3 regions of the Mesorhizobium marinum genome follow, and region 2 is predicted to be linked to each of the others. Evidence: riboswitches for the same ligand, from Rfam matches in the RefSeq annotation. Region 2 holds a riboswitch; each other region holds the start of a gene.
The links. Region 2 has a riboswitch for cobalamin ahead of ABUE31_RS16895 (ABC transporter substrate-binding protein). Riboswitches for the same ligand answer to the same signal wherever they lie in the genome.

Region 1 (2,258 bases), on a different contig from region 2:
TCTCGATCGCCTGCTGGTCCAACCCCTTGAGTCCGATCACCACCAGCCGCGAGCGGCGGTCGTCGCCGGCGGTCCATGCGCGGTCGTAATAGTGATTGACGCGCGGGCCGACCGCCTGGACGAGCAGGCGCATCGGCTTGGCCGACACCTCGACAAAACCCTTCACGCGCAACACCTGTTCCTTTTCGGCGGCGTCGGCGACGCGTTTGGCCAGGTCGTCGGGATTGGCGACGGCCGGAATCTCGACGACAAAGGAGTCGAAATCGTCGTGCTCGTGGTCGAGCTCGTCGTCGTGATGCGTCTTGCGGTTCTCGATGTCGTCCTCGACGGCGAGGCCGAGGCCGAGCAGCAGCGCGGGGTCGACCTTGCCGTTCGCCGACGGCACCACCCTGACGCCCGCCCTTGCATGGTCGAGCGCGGCGTTGGCGCGGGCGGCGCCGTCAGCGTCGATCAGGTCGCTCTTGGACAGGATGATCAGGTCGGCACAGGCGACCTGATCGTCAAACACCTCTTCCACCGGATCGTCGTGGTCGAGCGTTTCGTCGGCGGCGCGCTGCTCGGCGAGGGCGTCCATGTCGGAGGCAACCTTGCCGTCGGCAAGTGCCGCGCCATCGACCACGGCGACCACGCCGTCCACCGTCACGCGCCCCTTCACCGTCGGCCACTGGAAGGCCTGCACGAGCGGCTTTGGCAACGCCAGTCCCGACGTCTCGATGATGATGTGATCGACCTTCGGGGTGCGCGACAGGATCTGGTCGAGCGCGGGGACAAAATCGTCGGCCACCGTGCAGCAGATGCAGCCGTTGGCCAGTTCAACGATGTTTTCCTCCGGGCAGGACTCGATGCCGCAGCTGCGCAGGATCTCACCATCGACGCCGACGTCGCCGAACTCGTTGACGATGAGCGCCAGCCGCTTGCCGCTGGCGTTTTCGAGCAGGTTGCGGATCAGCGTCGTCTTGCCGGCGCCGAGGAAGCCGGTGACGACGGTGCAGGGAACGCGGGAAAGCGAGGTCATGCGATGTCCTTGAGGGTCGAGAGGGGCGGGATGCGCGCGACGAGGCCGCGCTTGAGCGAATCGGGGCGGCCCCGCCAGGGGATGAGGCCGTCGGCGGAACCGGCGAAGAGTTTTGCCCCGGCGACGAGGTCCGGGCCGCTGTCGGCGTCGAGATCGCCGAAGACGTAGCTCCAGCAGCCGTCGCGCAGGATCGCGGCGGAGAGGCGGCGCTTGCAGTTGCCGAGGCATTCGACGGTGCGGACTCGCACCGCCCCGTCCGCGGCCAGCTTTGCATTCCGGGCGAGGATAGCGCCGGCGCGGGGATGGGAGTCGGAGCCTGAGGCGTCGCGGCAGGTCGCGCAGACGACGACGGTCACCGCCGAAAGGTCGGCGGGCGCAATGGCAGATGCCCCTTCAGGGGAGATGTCGTCGGCCTTCAACACGCGCTCCTTGCCCGGGACACCCGCCGGGCGGTCGGATCAATCTTTCGACGGCAGGTCTCCTGGCTTGCGGGTCGCCGCCCTTGCCGCCTTCCCGGATATCCAGTGGCTTTCGGCGCGGGCTCGTCGCTTACAGTTGCGGGGACAGCCGCGGCGTTGGGCGAAAAAAAGCCCGCACCGCATTCCCTCTTAGCTCCCCCCGTTGCGGGAGGGAGACCGTCTACTTGGATTTAGGCTTGGCGGCGTGCCCGAGTCAACGTGCGGCTACGACGCCGACGGTTTCGCCTGCGCCAGTCTCGCCAGTTCGGGGCCGAGATCGCCTTTCGGCGTCACCTCCATGCGCTCCAGCCCGAGCCAGGCCTGCATCAGCCGGAATTCCTCAAGCAATTCCGCAGCGGTTTCAGGCGGCGCGCCGGCTTGGGCGTAGGTCGCCAGCACCCTGAGCACGCCGGCGGGCCGGTCGGCCTTCACATCGGCGCGCGCCACGATGGTGTCGCCGAGCAGGAAGGGCAGCACGTAGTAGCCGTACTGGCGTTTTTCAGCCGGCGTGTAGATCTCGATGCGGTAGAAGAAGTCGAACAGCCGCTCGGCGCGCGAGCGCTCGAAGACCAAAGGGTCGAAAGGCGCCAGCAGCGCGCGGGCCTGCACCTTGCGCGGCATGCGCGCGTCCTTGTGGAGATAGGCCGGCTGCTTCCATCCTTCGACCTTCACCGGCAGCAATTCGCCTTCCTCGACGAGTTCCTCCAGGCGGCCTTTCACGTCGCCGGGGTTGAGGCGGAAATAGTCGCGCAAATCGCCATAGGTGGCGACGCCGAGCGCGCGGG
Region 2 (2,258 bases):
CTTCTTCGCCAGCCCGAAATCCTCGAGCGCCTTCGAAAGCACCTCGATGCCGGCCACCGTGCGGATGGTCGCGTCCATCGCATGGGCGTCCATGACGACGATGCGGTTGTTCTTCACGGCGTCCATCTGGCTCGTGACCGGATCGGTCCTCAGAAACTCGAGCTTCCTCTCGTGGTCGTCGGCCGGAAAGCGGCGGCGGTCCATTCTTGCGACGACGATCAGGGTCGGATTGGCCCTGGCGATGGTCTCCCAGCCGACGACCGGCCACTCCTCATCCGATTCGACGACGTTGGCGATCCCGAGCTTGTCCATCATGTAGGCGGGCGCGCCCTTGCTGCCGGCCACGTAGGGATCGATGTCCATCTCCGCGCTGGAGAACCAGAACACCGCCGAGACATCCTCAAGCTTCAGCGCCGAGGCGGCGGCGACGGCCTTCCGCTCGCGCTCGGTCAGGCTGGCGACGAGTTGTTCGCCCCTGTCCCGGATGTCGAAGATCCGCGCCAGTTCGCGCACGCCCTGATGGATTGCCTCGGTCGAGAACAATTCGCTGCGCGTGCCATCGACGCCGACGGTGTTGTCCTTTTTTTCACAGTCGGCCGGCAGGACATAGGTCGGGATGCCGACATCGTGGAACTGCGTGCGGGTGGCGACAATGCCGTCCGGACCGACATGCCAGAGAAACTGCACCGATACGAGTTCAGGCTTTTTCGCGACGACGCTCTCGAAGCTCGGATCGTTGTCGGCGAGCCGCTCGACCCTGTCGTTGATGTCCCTGAACTCAGGCAGGATCTCGTTGAACCAGACCGACGTGCCGGCCACGCTGTCGGCGAGGCCGAGCGAATAGAGCACTTCCGTCGCCGCCTGGCCGACGGCCACCGTCGATGCCGGAGCCTTCTCGAAGGTCAGCGTCTCGCCGCAATTCTCGAGGGTCAGCGGATATAGGGTCGGCTCGGCCGCCGCGACGGTCGTCAGGGCGGCGAGGCTAGCGGCAGCGAATGGCAGGCGCGAGGAAGTCATGACGCGAAGAGCTCCGATCGGTTGCGAACAGGCACCGAAGGAGACGGGGCGGGACGGCAATGATCGTCATCGCGTCCCAACGGACGCAATGCGGCTGCACTCCAGGCGTGGCAAACATCATCGACAACCTCCCCGGACACCCCGCCCGGCGCGTTCAGTTACTAGGGTGTCGGTAGGTCTCCTGACTGACGGGTCTTCGTTCCTCCCGGCCTTCCCAGGTACAAACCCAGTGGCTCGTTCGAGAGGAACTGACCGCCTACAGTTGCGGGGGCAGTTTCGTTTCGCGGCAGGGCCGCGGCGAATTCCCTGTTATTTCCTTGCGGAAACCGACACCCGTTCCTAGCCAATCCCCAGATTCGTGGCAAGCGGCCGCGGACAATTCCGAACCGCACGCTTGTGTTTTGTTATGGTATTACATAACAGTCAAGTGTCGAACGCCCCGGGACACCGGATCGGCCGCCCGACGCCCGCTCCTCCCAAGCGGTACCCGCATCCGGCCCGGACAGCCCCCGCCGGGCCGGATGCCCCCTCAACGCCAACGGAAAGCGCCGTGCCTGAAAACGCCAACCGCCCCGACCGCCTGCCCGTCACCGTGCTCTCCGGCTTCCTGGGAGCCGGCAAGACCACGGTGCTCAACCATGTGCTCAACAACCGCGAAGGCCGCCGTGTCGCGGTGATCGTGAACGACATGAGCGAGGTCAACATCGACGCCCGGCTGGTGGCCGACGGCGGCGCCAATCTGTCCCGTACCGACGAGAAGCTGGTCGAGATGAACAACGGATGCATCTGCTGCACGCTGCGCGACGATCTCCTCGACGAGGTGCGCCGCCTCTCCCGGGAGGGCCGCTTCGACTATCTGCTGATCGAGGGCACCGGCATCGCCGAACCGCTGCCGGTCGCGGCCACCTTCGACTTCCGCGACGAGAACGGCGCAAGCCTGTCGGACGTCGCCCGCCTCGACACGATGGTCACCGTGGTCGACGCGGCGCAGTTGCTGAAGGACTACTCATCGCAGGATTTCCTGCGCGATCGCGGCGAAGTCGCCGGGGATGGCGACGAGCGCGCACTGGTGGACCTGCTGGTCGAACAGATCGAATTCGCCGACGTCGTCGTCATGAACAAGGTGTCGGACGCGTCGCCGCAGGATCTCGATCTGGCGCGAATGATCGTAAGGGCGCTCAATCCCGACGCCGAACTGGTGGAAGCCGATTTCGGGCAGGTGCCGCTGGACAAGGTGCTCG
Region 3 (2,258 bases), on a different contig from region 2:
GCCCGGCAACGTCAGGCAAAGCTCTTGCCGAGATTGTCCGGCGGGCCGAGGAAGCGCTGCCGAACCAGGCCGACGATGCCGCCAAGCGCCACCCAGAAGATCAGGTTCGTCACCGTGGCGGCGACGATGAACTGGTGGTGCAGGCTGTCGGGCACCGGCGAATCGTGCGTCTCCGGCTGCGGCGCACCGATCACGTGCGGCAGCACGATCAGGGCGACGCCGAGGATGGCGAGCGGCGCGCGCCCGGAAAAGGCGATCAGCGCAAGACCCGCTGCGGTCGCCGCGACCGTTCCGATCCACCAGGCCTGGCGGGCGAACAGGTCCGCGGCGGGCATGGCCGGCAGTTCCGGAGGCAGGCCCAGCCCCGGCGCCAGCGTGAAGACGGCGAAGCCGGCAAAGCCCCAGATCATGCCCTGGCGCCAGTTGGCGATGCCGCCGGCGAACTCGGAGACGGCGACCAGCAGCAGGGCGAACCCGATGCCGCTGACGATGTTGATCCCGGCCGTATAGGCGAAACGCTCGAAGCCGTCCTCGGGCGCCCAGGCATCCCCGCCATGATGACCCGATTCGGCGAGCGCCGCCTCGGCAGCGCCGTGGTCGTGCGCCGGCGCGCCCGCGCTCTCGAAGGTCTCTGCCTGCAGGATCAGCGGAACGGTTGCGTAGGTCTGAAGCGCAGCGAGGATCAGGCCGGCCAACAGGCCGGCGGCCGCCGCGGCGAACACGGCGTTACGAAAAACGGTCATGATCTATCCCCTTAGTGGCAGGGAAACGCCATGGAATGCCGGTAGTCGTGTCCGGCATTGTGAACGACTTCCAGGTGCGAGAAGCCGAGGAAGCCGACGATGAACAGGCCGAGCAGGGCGACGAAGCCGAGCTGGGCGGCGCGCGAACCGGACGAGACGGCGGCGAGCGACGAGGTAGCAGTGTTCATTCTCAAATCCTTTCACCCTCCACCCGAGGGCATCGAGAAACAGCCTGTCGACGGCAGGTCTCCTGGCTCGCGGTTCTTGCGCCCCTTCCCGCCTTCCCGGGCCTTTCGCCCAGTGGCATTCAGGAAAGAGCTTCCGCCTACAGTTGCGGGGGCAGCCGCGGCTTCGGGCGAAAAGCCCTCACCGCATTCCCTCTCGGTCCTTTCGGAACCATCGACGTGAACGACTATAGATCAGAAGCCGAAGCCCGGCAAACCGTTTAACCGGCGGCAGCTGTCGCATCCACGTCATCGAGGCCCCTCCGCGGTCAAGGAATTGACAAACCGCGCCACGATGTGTCCGCTTGCCGAAAAGGGAGATCGGACCATGACGCCAGACGCCGCCGAGAACGACCTTTACCATGGCCTGCGCCACGCCGAGGCCACGCTTCCCAGCGCCGCCTATCTCGATCCCGCGGAATACCAGCGCGACCTCGACGCCATCTGGTATCGCCGCTGGGTCATGGTCTGCAGGGCGGCCGATGTCGCCGAGCCGCTGGCCTACCGCGTGTTCACCATCGGCACCCAGGAGGTGTTGGTGGTGCGTGACGAAACCGGCAGCCTGCGCGCCTTCCACAACACCTGCCGGCACCGCGGCTCGCAACTGTGCACTGCGGAAAGCGGACGGCTGAAGGCGCGGCTCCTCACCTGCCCGTACCACGCATGGTCGTACTCGCTGCGCGGCGACCTCGTGCGCGTGCCTTCCAAGACGCTTCCGGACGGCTTCCTGAAATCGGACTATCCGCTTTATTCGGTGAGGCTGTCCGAATGGCGCGGCTTTGTCTTCGTCAACCTCGACGAGAGCGGGACGGACACTGTCGAGCAGACATTCGACGAAGCGTCCGTCAGCCTCGCCAACTGGCCGCTGGAGGACCTGGTGAGCGGCCACGTCTTCACCAAGGTGATGAACTGCAACTGGAAGATTTTCTGGGAGAACTTCAACGAGTGCCTGCATTGCCCGGGCGTGCACAAGCACCTGTCGCAGTTGGTGCCGATCTACGGGCGCGGACTGATGGCGCGCCACGACGACCCCGATTGGGCAAGGCATGCCGACAACGACGCGCCGGAGTTTTCCGGCGGACTGCGCAAGGGGGCGGAGACGTGGTCGGAGGACGGACGCTCGCACGGGCCGCAGTTCCAGGGCCTGACCGACGCCGAGCGCGCGGCCGGCCAGACCTACGCCATGCATCTTCCGTCCATGTTCATCGTCGGCCATGTCGACTACGTCCGCACGGTCGCGCTGACGCCGCTCGGTCCGGACCGGACGAAGCTGACGGCCGAATGGCTGTTC

Region 1: another riboswitch for cobalamin. It lies ahead of ABUE31_RS03635 (DUF1636 family protein); the one in region 2 lies ahead of ABUE31_RS16895 (ABC transporter substrate-binding protein).
Region 3: another riboswitch for cobalamin. It lies ahead of ABUE31_RS03835 (CbtB domain-containing protein); the one in region 2 lies ahead of ABUE31_RS16895 (ABC transporter substrate-binding protein).

Annotation. Positions count from the first base shown of each region.
Region 1 covers NZ_JBFOCI010000001.1:773,287-775,544, forward strand. Annotated here, with positions in the region: gene cobW (cobalamin biosynthesis protein CobW) at 1-1,015, opposite strand, end outside; gene ABUE31_RS03635 (DUF1636 family protein) at 1,012-1,434, opposite strand; cobalamin riboswitch at 1,470-1,670, opposite strand; gene ABUE31_RS03640 (winged helix-turn-helix domain-containing protein) at 1,699-2,258, opposite strand, start outside.
Region 2 covers NZ_JBFOCI010000005.1:205,938-208,195, forward strand. Annotated here, with positions in the region: gene ABUE31_RS16890 (FecCD family ABC transporter permease) at 1-1, opposite strand, end outside; gene ABUE31_RS16895 (ABC transporter substrate-binding protein) at 1-1,017, opposite strand, end outside; cobalamin riboswitch at 1,172-1,363, opposite strand; gene zigA (zinc metallochaperone GTPase ZigA) at 1,568-2,258, shown strand, end outside.
Region 3 covers NZ_JBFOCI010000001.1:812,761-815,018, reverse strand. Annotated here, with positions in the region: gene cobU (bifunctional adenosylcobinamide kinase/adenosylcobinamide-phosphate guanylyltransferase) at 1-19, opposite strand, end outside; gene ABUE31_RS03840 (CbtA family protein) at 12-743, opposite strand; gene ABUE31_RS03835 (CbtB domain-containing protein) at 755-931, opposite strand; cobalamin riboswitch at 967-1,159, opposite strand; gene ABUE31_RS03830 (aromatic ring-hydroxylating oxygenase subunit alpha) at 1,296-2,258, shown strand, end outside.